Regions from separate parts of the Sulfitobacter sp. SK025 genome, predicted to be linked through region 1. Evidence: riboswitches for the same ligand, from Rfam matches in the RefSeq annotation. Region 1 holds a riboswitch; the other holds the start of a gene.
The links. A riboswitch is a leader RNA that binds a small molecule or an ion and turns the genes downstream of it on or off. The one in region 1 is predicted to bind cobalamin.
Positions count from the first base shown of each region.

Region 2: it holds a riboswitch for cobalamin, as region 1 does, so the genes downstream of both, C1J04_RS14745 (DUF1636 family protein) here and C1J04_RS07355 (ABC transporter substrate-binding protein) in region 1, are expected to answer to the same signal.

Region 1 covers NZ_CP025808.1:1,521,887-1,529,580, reverse strand. Annotated here, with positions in the region: gene recJ (single-stranded-DNA-specific exonuclease RecJ) at 1-1,157, shown strand, start outside; tRNA gene C1J04_RS07380 (tRNA-Glu) at 1,233-1,307, shown strand; gene C1J04_RS07375 (zinc-binding dehydrogenase) at 1,699-1,893, shown strand; gene C1J04_RS07370 (AraC family transcriptional regulator) at 1,949-2,845, opposite strand; gene C1J04_RS07365 (SDR family oxidoreductase) at 3,013-3,960, shown strand; tRNA gene C1J04_RS07360 (tRNA-Glu) at 4,145-4,219, shown strand; cobalamin riboswitch at 4,342-4,540, shown strand; gene C1J04_RS07355 (ABC transporter substrate-binding protein) at 4,685-5,701, shown strand; gene C1J04_RS07350 (FecCD family ABC transporter permease) at 5,698-6,750, shown strand; gene C1J04_RS07345 (ABC transporter ATP-binding protein) at 6,747-7,514, shown strand; gene C1J04_RS07340 (catalase) at 7,619-7,694, shown strand, end outside.
Region 2 covers NZ_CP025808.1:2,996,825-3,004,518, reverse strand. Annotated here, with positions in the region: gene cobN (cobaltochelatase subunit CobN) at 1-909, opposite strand, end outside; gene cobW (cobalamin biosynthesis protein CobW) at 916-1,950, opposite strand; gene C1J04_RS14745 (DUF1636 family protein) at 1,947-2,327, opposite strand; cobalamin riboswitch at 2,422-2,639, opposite strand; gene C1J04_RS14740 (cobyric acid synthase) at 2,806-4,266, shown strand; gene C1J04_RS14735 (biotin transporter BioY) at 4,362-4,907, shown strand; gene C1J04_RS14730 (mannose-1-phosphate guanylyltransferase/mannose-6-phosphate isomerase) at 4,983-6,404, opposite strand; gene fcl (GDP-L-fucose synthase) at 6,459-7,427, opposite strand; gene gmd (GDP-mannose 4,6-dehydratase) at 7,432-7,694, opposite strand, start outside.

The DNA.
Region 1 (7,694 bases):
AAGACGGTGCCTTGGCGCATCTTTGTGCCGCGGCAGTGGTGTTCTTGATGCTGGTCGAGGCAGGGCGCCAACTGCGCGAAGCGGGCGCACGCGGGCCTGACCTGATGGCGCTGTTGGATCTGGTGGGGCTGGCCACGGTGGCCGATGTCGCCCCGTTGATCGGCGTGAACCGCGCCTTTGTGCGTCAGGGGCTACGCGTCATGGCGCGGCGCGACAGGTTGGGGCTTGCCGCCTTGGCCGATGTGGCGCGGATGGATACGGCCCCGGCGGCCTATCATCTTGGGTTTCTGCTTGGCCCGCGGATCAACGCGGGCGGGCGCATCGGGCAAGCGGATCTGGGGGCAAGGCTGCTGGCCTGCGATGATCCCCATGAGGCGCAGTCGCTTGCCGAAAAGCTGGACCTGCTGAACACCGAACGCCGCGATGTCGAAACCGCTGTCCGCGCCGCCGCGCTGGATCAGGCAGAGGCCCGCGGCTTTGACGCGCCTTTGGTCTGGGCCTCGGGCGCGGGCTGGCACCCGGGCGTGGTGGGCATCGTCGCCTCGCGTTTGAAAGAGGCGTCCAACCGGCCGTCGATCGTGATCGGGTTCGAGGATGGCATCGGCAAAGGCTCTGGCCGCTCTGTCTCGGGGATCGATCTGGGCGCGCCGATCCAGCGGCTGGCGGCCGAGGGGCTGCTGATCAAGGGCGGCGGGCATAAGATGGCCGCCGGTCTGACCGTGGCCGAAGACAAGCTGGACGCCGCCATGGCGCGGCTGTCAGAGCTACTGGCCAAGCAGGGCGCGCATCTGGCCGGTGCCGCAGACCTGAAGCTGGACGGCATGTTGATGCCCGCCGCCGCGACGGTGGAACTGGCGCAGCAAGTGGAACAAGCAGGCCCCTTCGGGGCCGGTGCCCCTGCCCCGCGATATGCCTTTGCCGACATGCAGATCCGCTTTGCCAAGCGGGTGGGTGAAAGCCACCTCAAGATCAGTTTTGGTGACGGCAACAACACCAAAATGGACGCCATCGCCTTTGGCGCATTTGACGGCCCGCTTGGCCCGGCACTGGAAAATCACGGTGGTGCACGGTTCCATCTGGCCGGTCGTCTGGACATCAATACCTGGCGCGGCCGACAGTCTGTGCAGCTGCGTCTGGAAGATGCGGCACCTGCGTAAAAATTTTTCATTTTCTTTCGATTTCTGCTTGCGCGCCTGCGCCGCATTCCTTAGAGAAGCGCTCACAAGCTAAGTGGCCCGTTCGTCTATCGGTTAGGACGTCAGGTTTTCAACCTGAAAAGAGGGGTTCGACTCCCCTACGGGCTGCCACTTGTACCTTTACCCGACATTATGAAGACAATACCCCATGAGCCCGGGCGAGATGTGTTTGCCGCTGTTTCTGCGCTGTTCGATCTCGCGCGGCGGGCTGGAAGGCTAAGCTCTGATGTCTCTGACGGCGGTTTGCGTTTCGCCTATTACATCCATAATCAGAAAACTGAGCTCAAGATCAGGTCAATTACATGAATCACGGCAGTCTTTAGGTGGGCATCAGACACACCCGAGGATGACCACCATGAAAGCCATGACCCTTACCGCCTAGGGTGGCAACGCGACGTTCGAGGCCGCCGCCCTGAACGCCCATATCGCGTCGACCTTTGGGCTGCTGGAAATCGGCCTGTCCCCTGCGCACTTCAAAGGGCTGTCGCTGCATATCATCTTTATGCTGCTTCCAATGCTTGCCAACCAAGGCCGTGAAAAGCACGAGGAGATCCTGACCAAACTGGCAGAGTTTGTGGACGCAGGGGCGCTCAAGCCCTTGCTTGATGACCAGAGATTCGACCTCGATACGGTGGGCGGGGCCTATGACCGCCTGACCAGCGGGCAGGCCATCGGCAAGGTGGTTGTAGACGTCTGATCATACCACCAGACTTGTGCAAAGGAGCTGCCAACGCACAGGCGCTGGCAGCCCCTTATTGGCCCATTTCAACCGGAAACTGCTGGGCATCCCCCCATTGGCGCGGTGATTGCCCGTACATCCGCCTGAATTCGCGACTGAATTGCGACGGGCTGACATATCCCACGTCGACCGCAGCCTCGTTCACCGACATGCCGCCTGCGATCTTCATCGCCGCATTGTTGAGCCGCATGGATTTGACAAACTGGATCGGGGCCATCGTCGTCACCTGCTTGAACTTACGGTGAAAGGCGGCGCGGCTCATCCCGGCGCGGGACGCCATATCATCGATAGAGATCGGCGCGTCCAGGTGAGAGGATACATGCGCGATCGACCGTGCAATCGCATTGCCCGCCCCGAAGGCCTGTCTGGCAAAGCGCCCTGCCTCCCCCTTCAGGATCGCGTAGTAAAGCTCGCGCAGCCGTGCCTCGCCAAGGATCGCCGTATCCGCCGGATTGCCACCCAATTGCAGCAAACGCAGCAGCGCGTCGGCAAAGGCATCATCCCAAGCGGCCAGCCTGATCCCCTGCGCGCGCAAACCGCCTTTGACCTCGGGAATCACATTGCCGGTATTTTCCATCTCCATCGACAGTTCTGTCATCATCCGCTTATCGAGCGAAATGATAGCCCCGTAGAGCGGGCTTTCGGCAGAGGCGGTCGGCGTGCCGGCCTTCACCGGCATCGACATCGGGCAGCACATATATCGGCTGTCGTCATAGATGTACCTGTGCCCGTCCAGCACGGCCTCTTTCGCCCCGCTGACGATAGCAATAACGCTGGGTTCATAGACCGCCGGCACGCAAGGAATCGCCTGCGTGGCCCGAAACAGGCGCACCCCGTCAATGCCGGTTCCCGTCAGCCCCTCTTGGGTCGCGTTGTTCTGAATTAGCTGTCTGATCTGGTCTTTGCTCATGAGCGCAATCTACTGCGTCACATCCGCCTTTCGCAAGCGCGTGATACAATCAGGCAAGTATTCGCGACGATCTCGCCTGTTTTGAGAGCCAACCGAGAGCTATTTACCCTTCAACATCAAACACAGCGCGCATCGCTGCCGCGCTGACATCGAAAAGGAACATGACGATGAAGGACACGACTTTCGGACCCAAAGGCTGGACACCTGATCGCCTTGGATCGCTCAAGGGGAAAACATATCTCATCACCGGCACGACGGCCGGTGCGGGCTTTCAGGCCACGCGCATCCTGCTGTCCAAGGGGGCAAAAGTCGTCATGCTGAACCGCAACGCCGACAAGTCCCTCGCCGCGGTCAAAACGCTCAAGGACGCCTTCGGTCCCAACGCCGAGGTGAGCTTTGTGCGAATGGACCTGTCTGATCTGGCCAGCGTGCGCGCCGCGGCTGAAGAGGTGCAAAGCACCGTTCCCCGGATTGACGCGCTGATCTGCAACGCTGCCATCGCGCAGGTGCCAACACAGCAACTGACCGTTGACGGGTTCGAAAGCCAGCTTGGCACCAACCACTACGGACACTTCCTGCTGTGCGGGATGCTGTTTGATCGCATTCAGGAAAGCGCGGGCCGGATCGTCGTGGTGTCCAGCCTCGGGTACAACATGGGGATCAAGACGATCCAGTTCGACGACATGAACTGGGACAAGAACTATAGCGCCAACGCGGTCTACAGCCAAAGCAAGCTGGCGCAGATGATGTTTGCCTATGAGCTTCAGGACCGGCTGAAAGCGACCGACAGTCGCGTTGAGGTATACGTCTGCCACCCCGGCGCGTCGGCGACCTCGCTGATCAGCACAAGCGGCGGGCTTTTCACACGGGTCACCTGGTGGATGATGAGCAAGACGCCAATGGTGCAATCCGCCGAAAAAGGCGCGTATCCCGAGGTCATGTGCGCGACCGAAGACGGGTTGGCGCAGCGCGCGCTTTATGGCCCGACCGGATGGCTGCAAACCGGAGGGCCCGTTGGCAAAGGCACGCTGAACCCCCATGCCTACGACAAACCCGTGATGGAGAAACTCTGGACCGTCTCCGAAAAAGCGACGGGTTTTCACTGGGAAACCTAAGGGAAACGCGCGCCCGCATCCCGAGCGCGGCGCGCGTTTCACACGGCGATCCCCTCTCGCCATACGCCCCTTGGAATACGGCATTAAAATCTGTGATTTTTTTGCCGTATTTCCCCGCTTTCTCATGCGGCTTACACTTGCGCCCGCCGATGGCTTTGCCTAAAGAAGCGCTCACAAGTTAAGTGGCCCGTTCGTCTATCGGTTAGGACGTCAGGTTTTCAACCTGAAAAGAGGGGTTCGACTCCCCTACGGGCTGCCACTTGGTTTTCCATCCGTTTGTTATTTGCCTCTCGCCCGTTCTGCGGAACCGTGGCCTGCGTTATTTGCCTTTGTCACGCGATGACGACCGCAAAAACGCAACTTGACGGGTGGGCGGACAACTGTCATCGAAACCGGGTCGGTTTCCTTCGGGAAATAATAGGGAATTCGCCATCCGCGCTTTGCTGTGGATGAACCGGAACTGCCCCCGCAACTGTAGACGGTGAGCTACCTCCATCATGCCACTGGGCCTAAAGGTCCGGGAAGGCGGGGACAGCCGCGATCCGTCAGTCAGGAGACCTGCCGACACTGAACCTGAAACACCGGGCGGGGTTGCTCGGGAGAGGATGATGATGGGACCGGATCTTACCACAAGCGCAGACCAAAATGCGCCCGCGCGCCGTTTGGCTGGCCCCTTCTCTTTCTATTCAAAGACCCCGGCATCGGACCAACCGGAGCCCTTGATATGAAACCATTTTTTTCCAGCCTGACCCTGATTGCGAGCCTTGCAGGCAGCACCGCGCTTGGCGCAGAGACAGACTATCCGCTGACCATCGACAACTGCGGCCATACGCTCAGCTTTGACGCGGCACCCCAGACCACCGTCACCATCGGGCAATCCACGACAGAGATCCTGTATCTGCTGGGCCAGCAGGACCGGATCGCGGGAACCTCTGTCTGGTTCAGCCCCGTTTTGCCAGAGTTCAAAGAGACAAACGATGCGATTGAACGGCTGGCGGACAACGACCCCAGCTTTGAAAGCGTGTTGGGCAAACGCCCCGATCTGGTCACCGTGATGTATGAATGGCACGTCGGCCCCGAAGGTATGGTCGGCACCCGCGACAGCTTTCACGAGGTGGGCGTGCCGACCTATGTGATGCCCACCGATTGCGCGGCCAAGGATAACTCTGTCGGCGCGGACGGCACGCGATCCGAACTGTTCACGACCCAGCAGCTGTATACCAGCATCGAAGAGCTCGCCCTGATCTACAACGCGCAAGACGCCGGTGCCACGCTGCTGGCAGACCTGCAATCGCGCGAGGCAAAGGCGGTCGAGAAAGCCAAATCGCTGAACCTGCCCCAAGGCACCTCGGCGCTGTTCTGGTTCTCGTCGTCCGAGATGGCGGCGGACCCTTATGTCGCAGGTCAACAGGGTGTGCCCGCCTATATGATGGACAAGCTTGGCGTCGAAAACGTCGTGACCTCGGCCGAGGAATGGCCGCTGGTCGGCTGGGAGACTCTGGCGAAGTCCGACCCGACGTTCATCGTGCTTGCCAAAATGGACCGCCGCCGCTTCCCCGCGGATGACATCGAGAAAAAGCGCGCCTTCCTGATGAACGACCCCGTCGCCCGCGAGATGACCGCGGTGAAAGAGGGCCGCATCATCACGATGGACGCCCATGCGATGGACCCGACCGTGCGTGCGATCTATGCGCTGGAAACGATGGCTGACGCGCTGTCCGGTTTCGATCTGGCCGAATGACCGCAATCGACCGCTCTGTGACGCGCAGGCCGCAGTGGCACTGGTGGGTGATTATCCCGCCCGTGCTGTTGGCCGCACTGCTGTTTGGTGCGGCCATCGGCGAGGTCTCTATCCCGCCGCTGGTGGTGCTGAAGGTGCTGGCCAACAAGGCGCTGAACGCGGGCTATGCGGTCGACAAAATTGACGAAGGCATCGTGTGGAACTACCGCATGGCGCGGGCCGTGGTGGCGATGTGCTGTGGTGCCGGTCTGGCGCTGTCGGGCGTCGTGTTGCAGGCACTGCTGCGCAATGCGCTGGCGGATCCCTATCTGCTGGGCATCTCTGCGGGGGCGTCCACAGGCGCTGTTGCGGTAACCATCCTCGGGCTGGGGGGTGGTGCCATTTCGCTGTCTATCGGTGCGTTCAGCGGGGCGCTGGTGGCCTTTGCCTTTGTCGCCTTGCTGGCGCAGGCGGCGGGGGGCGGTGTGGGCCTGCGGGCCGCGGGCGTGATCGTGCTGGCCGGTATTGCGGGCAGCCAGATGTTCAACGCCCTGACCGCGCTGATGATCACGAAATCGGCCAATGCCGAACAGGCCCGTGCCATCATGTTCTGGCTTTTGGGGAATATGTCGGGCGTGCGCTGGCCCGATGTACTAAGCGCCCTACCCGCGGCGATGATCGGTCTGCTGGCCTGTCTGTGGCACGCCCGCGCGCTGGATGCCTTTACCTTCGGCAGCGACAGCGCCGCGTCCTTGGGCATTCCGGTGCGCCGCGTGCAACTGCTGCTGATCGGCACGGCGGCGCTGGTCACGGCGGTAATGGTCTCGGTGGTGGGTGCGATCGGCTTTGTCGGGCTGGTGATCCCCCATGCCATGCGCATCGTCGTGGGGCATCGTCATGCGATCCTCGTGCCTGCTTCCGCACTGGCGGGGGCGGTGTTTCTGGTCTTTGCCGATGTGATTTCGCGGGTGATTGTACCGGGCCAGGTGCTGCCCATCGGCGTGGTGACCGCTTTGGTCGGCGCGCCTGTCTTTGCACTGATCCTGATTGGCAAAAGGACGTCGCCATGATTCTGTCCTGTCACGAACTGGGCTGGCGGGTGCGCAACCGCGCCATTGTCAACGATGTGTCCCTGTCCTTGCGGCCGGGCGAAAAGCTGGGGCTGATCGGGCCGAACGGGTCCGGCAAATCCACGTTGCTTCATATGCTTGCCGGTATTCAGAAACCCTCGCGCGGGCGGGTCGAGCTGGACGGCGCACCGCTGGCAAAGATGCGCCAGCGCGACATTGCACAGCGGCTGGCCCTGGTCGAACAACACGCCGATACCGCAGATCGCATCACCGTGCGCCATGCCGTTGAACTGGGCCGCACCCCGTGGTTGTCCGCCCTGCGCGGGTGGAGCGCAGGGGACGACGCCATCGTCACGCAGGCGCTGGCGGATGTGGATCTGTCGGGCTTTGGCGACCGCCACTGGCATACGCTGTCGGGCGGTGAACAACAGCGCGTTCATATCGCCCGTGCACTGGCCCAAAGGCCGCAAGTGCTGCTGCTGGACGAGCCGACAAACCATCTGGATATCCGCCACCAGCTGTCGATCCTTGATCTGATCCAGCGCTTGCCGACAACGGCGATCATCGCCCTGCATGACCTGAACCAAGCCACGCTCTGCGACCGGATCTGCGTCTTGCAAGATGGCAAGCTGCGCGCCATTGGCACCCCCTCCGAGATCATGACCGAAACCCTCCTGCGCGAGGTCTTTGGCGTCTGCGGGCATTTCCTTGTCGATCCGGCGGATAACGCGCAGGTGATCCGCTTTCACACGGCGACCCACTAAGCGCGCCAGGCGGCCACAGCTCTATCCAACTCCTTACGCATTTGGACGGGAACCATCCGTCACGCTACAGGTTTTGCCTGTGGACCCTGAAGGAGTAGCTACAGATGACCGACAAGAAGCAAACCCCTCCCACAACCACAGACGCCGGCATTCGCGTTCAAAGCGATGAACATTCGCTGA
Region 2 (7,694 bases), 1.5 Mb from region 1:
GGATAACCCGCGCTCTGACCCGGCCCAGTCGCGCCGACGCGCGGTCGATAAGGCGACCTGCACCACGGGGCAATCTGATGCGCCCAGAACAAATGGTTCATCCGGCCCGCGCTGGGCGGAGAAAGCGGTGGCGTTCACGATCACCGCCGGATCAAGCCGGGCGATCTGCTGCGCGATCCACGGCGCGGTGTCCCCCTTGAGGCTGGGCGCGAAGAGCCCCACGGCGTCAAAGCCACGGGCCTCAAGCGCGGTGATCAGCGCATCCACAGGATCGGTATCGGCAGCCGTCAGATAGGACCGGTAGAAGGTCACAATCGCGCGCGGCTTGTCGGAGGGTTCCGGCGCAGGGATCACGCCAGTGTGGGGGCGGTAGAACCCCGCCTCGGGCACGGTCTTGGCCCCTTTGGCCGGCCCCGCGTAAAGCCCTGCGGCCAGCGACAGCTGCGCAAGTGCCGCCTGCGCAGCCACCGCGCCGCCCGTATCGCACAGATGTTGCAAGCGTCTTAACGTCGAATGCGGCAGCGTCGAAAGCGCGTCGAGCCGCGGGTCCGGTTGGCCGTCCGCAGGCAGTACCGCCAGCGCGATCTGCTGTTTGCGCGCCATATCCTGCAAGGTCGCCAGCCCGTAAGGCCAATAGCTTTCGCCCCCGATCAGCCGCACCAATACCGCCTTGGCCCCTGTAAGGGTCTGTTCGGCATAGGTATCGACCGACAACGGATGTTTCAGCGCGACCAGATTGGCCAGCCGCAACGACGGCAAGCCCCCTTCCGCACGATGCCAGCCCGCCGCGAAAGCCCCCAGATCACTGTCCGAAAAGGACAGCACCACCAGATCCGCCGGCGTCTGCCCCAGATCTTGGGGCAGATCGCTTTGGTCCAGTCCGTGGCTTTCGCGAAAGACGACATGCATGGCGGCTTAGCCCTCCAGCACCGCGCGGATCGCGGCTTCGTTCACGTGATCATGTTCCGCGATCACAACCAGCTGGCTGCGGCGCGGCATGTCCCCCCAAGGGCGGTCGAACTGGCTGCGCACGCGCTCGCCCACGGCCTGCACAAGCAGACGCATCGGTTTGTCCTGAACGGCGATATAGCCTTTGACGCGCAGGATTTTCTGCTCGCGCGCCAAGCGCAACACGGCGGCCTCAAGCGTGGCGACATCGGCGACCTCGCCCATGTCGATCACCACGCTTTCAAAGTCGTCATGCTCGTGATCGTCATGCCCGTCGTGGTGGCTGGGGCGCGCGTCGATGTCATCTTCGGCGGCGGCTTCCAGACCCAGCACAACGCGGGGGTCGATCACGCCTTCGGTCATCGGAATGATCGGCAGCTTGCGCGGCGCATGCGCCTCGATCACCTTGCGCGCAGCCTCGACGCCGTCGGGGCCCGCCAGATCGGCCTTGGACAGCAGCACGATGTCGGCGCAGGCGATTTGGTCTTCAAACACCTCGGACAAAGGCGTTTCGTGGTCCAGACTGTCGTCGGCATCGCGCTGCGCGGCCACGGCCTCCAGATCGGGGGCGAACTGCCCGCTGACCACGGCTTCGGCATCGGCCAGGGTGATCACGCCGTCCACGGTGATGCGCGACCGGATCGCTGGCCAGTCAAACGCCTTGAGCAAGGGTTTCGGCAGCGCCAGCCCCGACGTCTCGATCAGGATGTGATCAGGCGTTTCAGGCAGGGCCATTAGCGCTTCGATGGTGGGGATAAAGTCATCGGCCACGGTGCAGCAGATACAGCCGTTCGCCAGCTCGACGATGTTCTCGGCGGGGCAATTGTCAATCGCGCAGGATTTCAGGATGTCGCCATCCACACCGGCGGTGCCGAATTCATTGACCAGCACGGCCAGACGCTTGGAGCCCGCGTTCTCCATCAGGTGACGGATAAAGGTGGTTTTGCCAGCGCCCAGAAAGCCGGTGATCACGGTAACGGGGATTTTGGTAAGGTTGGTCATTCGGTAGGCTCCTGTGGGGGAATGCGGGCGATGGATTGTTTGCGGAAGACCACGGGGCGTTCGCGCCAGGGCACCACGCCATCAGAGGTCTGGGCATAGGCAGAGACGCCCTTCACGATATCGGACAAATGCGCGTCAGTGTCGAGATCGCCATACACATAAGTCCAGCGCGACGGCCCACCCGACAGGACCATCGAACAGCCCCGCGAACAGGCCGACAGACATTCGGCTCCGCGCAGCTGCACACCGTCGGGCAGATGCCCCGACAGCGCGTCAAACAGCTGTTGCCCGGGGCGCGGCGCGTCCTCGGCGGTGATCTGACCTGCGCGACAGGTGGTGCAGATGGTGACGGTGACCGGTTGATCCGTGGTGGTCATATCTTGCCTCATACGTCGATGGGCCAAGGGGGATCGCCAGCAGCGAACGACATGCGAACAGCGTTCTAGGCCAGTCGCGAAACACCCCGTTCGCCCGTTACAAACTATGCTGGCAGGTCTCCCGGCTTGCGGATCTAAGGCAGCTTGCCTTGCGAACCTTCACCTTCCCAGCCTAGGGGCCAGTGGTTGAAAGCTCTCTCCGGTCACGGTCGCGGGGGCGGCTGCGCTTGGCGCTGACCCAAGGTTGGATCAATGCGTATCGCGTTCCCTCTTCGCCTGTCTGGGACAGGAACCAACATACGCCCTGCATTGGTCATTTGCCCGCCCCTGTCAAGCTGCGCCTGTCATAACGCAGGGGCCAAATCCGCTTTGCGCGGATTTTCCCGCGGGCGGCCAAAGCGCAGGGCTGCCCGCGGATGCTTGACGGGATCACCGCAGGCTGACACCAAGGGCTGCACAAAAAACACGAGGTCCCGCCATGCCCACCCGCGCCATCATGATCCAGGGCACCGGATCGAATGTGGGGAAATCGATGCTGGTGGCGGGCCTGTGCCGCGCGGCCACGCGTCGGGGGCTTTCCGTCGCGCCGTTCAAGCCGCAGAACATGTCGAACAACGCCGCCGTCACCGAGGACGGCGGAGAGATCGGCCGCGCCCAAGCTCTGCAAGCGATCGCCTGCGGGCGGCCCCTGTCGGTGCATATGAACCCCATCCTGCTGAAGCCCGAAACCGACAGCGGATCACAGGTGATCGTGCAGGGGCAGCGCCATAGCACCCTGCAAGCGCGTGACTTCAGCAAGGCCCGCGCAGGGCTGATGGCCCCCGTGCTTCAAAGCTTCGGAATCCTCGGGCAAAGCGCCGATCTGATCATCGTCGAAGGCGCCGGCAGCCCGGCAGAGGTGAACCTGCGCCAGAACGACCTTGCCAATATGGGCTTTGCCCGCGCCGCAGGTGTACCCGTTGTCTTGGCCGGAGACATCAACCGTGGCGGCGTCATCGCCCAGATCGTGGGCACCCAAGTGGTGATGGACCCAAAGGACGCGGCGATGATCACCGGTTTTCTGGTCAACAAGTTCCGCGGCGATGTCAGCCTTTTTGACGACGGCTACCGCGAGATTGAACGCCGCACCGGCTGGACGGGGTTCGGCACATTGCCTTGGTTTGCCAACGCACATCTGCTGCCCGCCGAAGACGCGGTGGACCTGTCGCGCGCGCCCTCCGACGGGGGGTTCCACATCGTCTGCCCCATGCTCTCGCGCATCTCGAACTTCGACGACCTCGACCCGCTGGCGGCGGAGGCTTCGGTGCGGCTGACCATGGTCCCCCCCGGCACGCCGCTGCCCGCCGACGCCGATCTGGTGATCCTGCCGGGCACGAAATCCACCCGCGGCGATCTGGCTTTCCTGCGCGCCCAAGGCTGGGACATCGACCTTTATGCTCATGTGCGGCGCGGCGGCGCGGTGCTGGGGATCTGCGGCGGCTACCAGATGCTGGGCCGGTTTATCGAGGATCCGCAGGGCTTCGAGGGGCCCGCGGGCCGCGAAGAGGGGCTGGGCCTGCTGGATGTCGAAACCCGCATGGCCCCGGACAAGACGCTGACCCGCGTCACTGCCGACCATGCCGCCACGGGCACCCAGATCGACGGCTATGAAATCCACATCGGGCAGACGGTGGGGGCCGATTGCGCCACGCCCTTTGCGCATATCAACGGCACCCCCGACGGGGCAGGGTCGCGCGATGGCAAGATCACCGGCACCTATCTGCACGGGCTCTTTACCAACGACAGTTTCCGCAGTGCCTGGTTGGCACAACTGGGGCTGGGGGCAGGGCCGACCTCCTACAGTCAGACCGTGGAAGACACGCTCGACGCGCTGGCCGACCATATGGAAACCCATCTGGACGTGTCCGCCCTGCTGGCCCGTGCCGCACCGGTTGCATAACGCCAGCGCTGACCTTTGGTCACGATCACGACGCTTGCTTAATTTTGTGATCGCGGGGATACATGCCGTCAAATTTACGCAAAGGACCCTTTGTTATGGAACGTAACCTGACCCTCGTTGCGCTGTTCGCTGCCCTGATTGCAGCACTTGCGTTGATCCCGAAATTCTCGCTTGGCTTTGGCGTACCAATCACGGCGCAAAGCTTGGGCATCATGCTTTGCGGGACCGTGCTGGGGGCCAAACGCGGCGCGCTGGCCGTGCTGCTCTTCTTGCTGCTGGTCGCTTTGGGGCTGCCGCTTCTGGCCGGTGGCAACGGTGGGCTGGGTGCCTTCATGCTGCCGTCCTCCGGCTTTTTGATCGGCTTCCCCGTGGCGGCCTTTGTCACCGGCCTGATCGTCGAAAAATGGTACGGGCCCTCGCTGACCATCGTTGCGGCGGTTGCCTCGGTCATCGGCGGGATCGTCGTGCTTTATATCTTCGGGATCATCGGCCTGTCGATCGCGCTGGATAAATCGCTGCTGGAATCCGCCGCGCTGGTGACCGTGTTCATCCCCGGTGACTTGATCAAAGCAGTGCTTGCAGGGTTTATCACCAGCGGTCTGGCCAAAGCGCGCCCCGCCAGCGTCCTGTCGCGCAGCTGATCCGACGCAAAGCCTGAAACAGCGAAAGCGCCCCTGAAGGGGGGCGCTTTTTTCGTTGCCAGGACAGACGAAGCCTTACCCCCGCGCATAGACATCCTCGTAGCGGATAATATCATCCTCGCCAAAATAGCTGCCGGTCTGCACCTCGATCAGCACCATGGGCAGTTTGCCGGGGTTCTCCATCCGGTGCACGGAGCCAAGCGGGATGTAGACCGACTGGTTCTCGCTGATCAGTTTCACGGTGTCGTCCACGGTCACTTTCGCGGTGCCTTCGACCACGATCCAATGTTCCGACCGGTGGTGATGGCTTTGTAGGCTCAGGGCTGCACCGGGGTTTACCACGATGCGTTTCACCTGAAACCGCCCGCCGATCACAAGGCTTTCATACCAGCCCCACGGGCGGTAATCGCGCGGCAGTTGGACCGCTTGACTGGCATCCCGCCTTTTGAGCGCCTCAACCGCTTCCTTCACCCGCTGCGCTTGCGATTTATCCGCCACCAGCACCGCATCGCCCATGGCGACGGCGATGATATTGTCCAAACCGATGCCGACCAGCTGCAATCCGTCGGTTTCGGACCGCAGCAGCGTGCCCGCACAATCAATCGCCGTGGCATTGTCAGAACAGACATTTCCCGCCGCGTCCGGCCCGCTTTCCAGCCAGACCGCATCCCAACCGCCCAAGTCGGACCATCCGGCGGCGAAAGGCATCACCGCGAGGTTATCCGCCTTCTCCATGATCGCATAATCGATAGAGATTTCATCGGCTTGCGCCCAAGCCTCGGGCGCGAGACGGGTCAGCCCCAGATCAGAGGTCGCCCCGTCAAGCGATGCGCGCACCGCGTGCAGCATCTCGGGCGCGTGGGTCTGATAGGCGTCAATAATCGTCTGCGCCGTGAACAGGAAGATCCCGGCATTCCACAGAAAATTCCCCGCCTGCAGCATCCCCTGCGCCTGTGCGCGATCCGGCTTTTCGACAAAGCGCGCAAGGGGTTGCGGGGTATTGGCGCGCGCGTCCGCGCCCTCGGCCAACTCAAGATAGCCATAGCCCGTTTCGGCCCGCGTAGGCGTGATGCCAAAGGTGACCAGATCACCGGCCTGCGCGCGCGGCACCGCGGCTTGCACGGTCTGGGCAAAAGCATCGCCGTCGGGAATCACATGGTCCGACGGCGCGACCAGCATCAGCGCTTGCGCGTCAGTGCGCGCAATATACAGCGCCGCGGCAAGGATCGCAGGGGCGGTATTGCGCCCCTCGGGTTCGATCAGGATCGCCTGCGCCGCCCGTTCCACCTGCGCCAGTTGTTCGGTCACGATGAACCGGAACGGGTCGCCAGTCACCACAATCGGGGGGGCGAATCCGGGGCCGGTCAGACGCTTGGCCGAAATCTGGAACAGGCTTTCATCCCCCATCAGCTTGGCAAACTGTTTGGGGTAGCATTTGCGCGACAGGGGCCAAAGGCGTGTGCCCGACCCGCCGCAAAGGAGAATAGCGTGCATCATGAGAGGCAGTTAATCTGAAAAATTCTAACGAGAGATTAATCAAATGCTTTAGATTTAGGTGCGCAGGTGATCCTGTCGCAAAAACCAATCATATGTCTCCCGAAGCCCGTCTTTCAGATCGATCCGCGCGCGCCAGCCCATATCCGCCAAACGCGAGACATCCATCAGCTTGCGCATCGTCCCGTCTGGCTTCGACGTATCGAACACCAGCCGCCCTTTGAACCCCGTCACCTCCGCCACCATCGGCGCCAGCGCCGCGATGCTGATGTCGCGGCCCGTGCCCACGTTGATATGGCTTTGCATCGGGTGCGTCTGCGCAGCGTAAACATCACGCGGCAGGTCGAGCACAAACAGCGACGCTTCCGCCATATCGTCCACATGCAGGAATTCCCGCATCGGTTTGCCGCTGCTCCAAATCACGACCTCCGCCGCCCCGTCGCGCGTGGCCTGGTGGAAACGACGGATCAGGGCGGGCAAAACATGGCTGTTCTGCGGATGAAAATTATCCCCCGGCCCATAGAGATTCGTTGGCATCACACTGCGATAATCCACGCCATATTGCCGGTTATAACTTTCGCAAAGTTTAATGCCGGCGATCTTGGCGATGGCGTAGGGCTCGTTCGTGGGCTCAAGCGGGCCGGTCAGCAGGGCATTTTCGGCCATCGGCTGCGCCGCGTCACGCGGATAGATGCAAGAGCTGCCCAGTTGTAGCAGCTGTTGAACCCCCGCCGCGAACGCCTGATGGATCACATTACATTCGATCATCAGGTTTTCGTAAATAAACTCAGCAGGATATGTGTTGTTCGCCATGATCCCGCCAACCTTGGCCGCGGCGAGGATAACCACATCCGGTGCCTCAGAACGCATAAAGTCGCGCACCGCTGCCTGATCGGTCAGGTCCAGTTCCGCACGGGTCCGCGTCACCAGTTCCAACGCCTCCCCAGCATCCTTGCGCGCCTGCAGCTGCCGCAAGATCGCCCCGCCGACCATGCCGCGATGCCCTGCGATATAGAATTTCCGCATGGGCCTACCCGTTCTCGAGCGGGATCGGCAGATCCAACCCGTGCTCTTTCAACAACGCATGCCGCCGCGCGACCTGCAGGTCATTCGCCACCATCTCTGCACACATCTCTTGCGCGGTGATTTGCGGTTCCCACCCGAGTTTCTTCTTCGCCTTGGCGGGCGACCCCAGCAGCGTCTCCACCTCGGCGGGGCGGAAATACTGCGGATCAATGCGCATCACCACATCGCCGGGGCTGACCGCGGGGGCATCCTCCCCAATGACGCTAT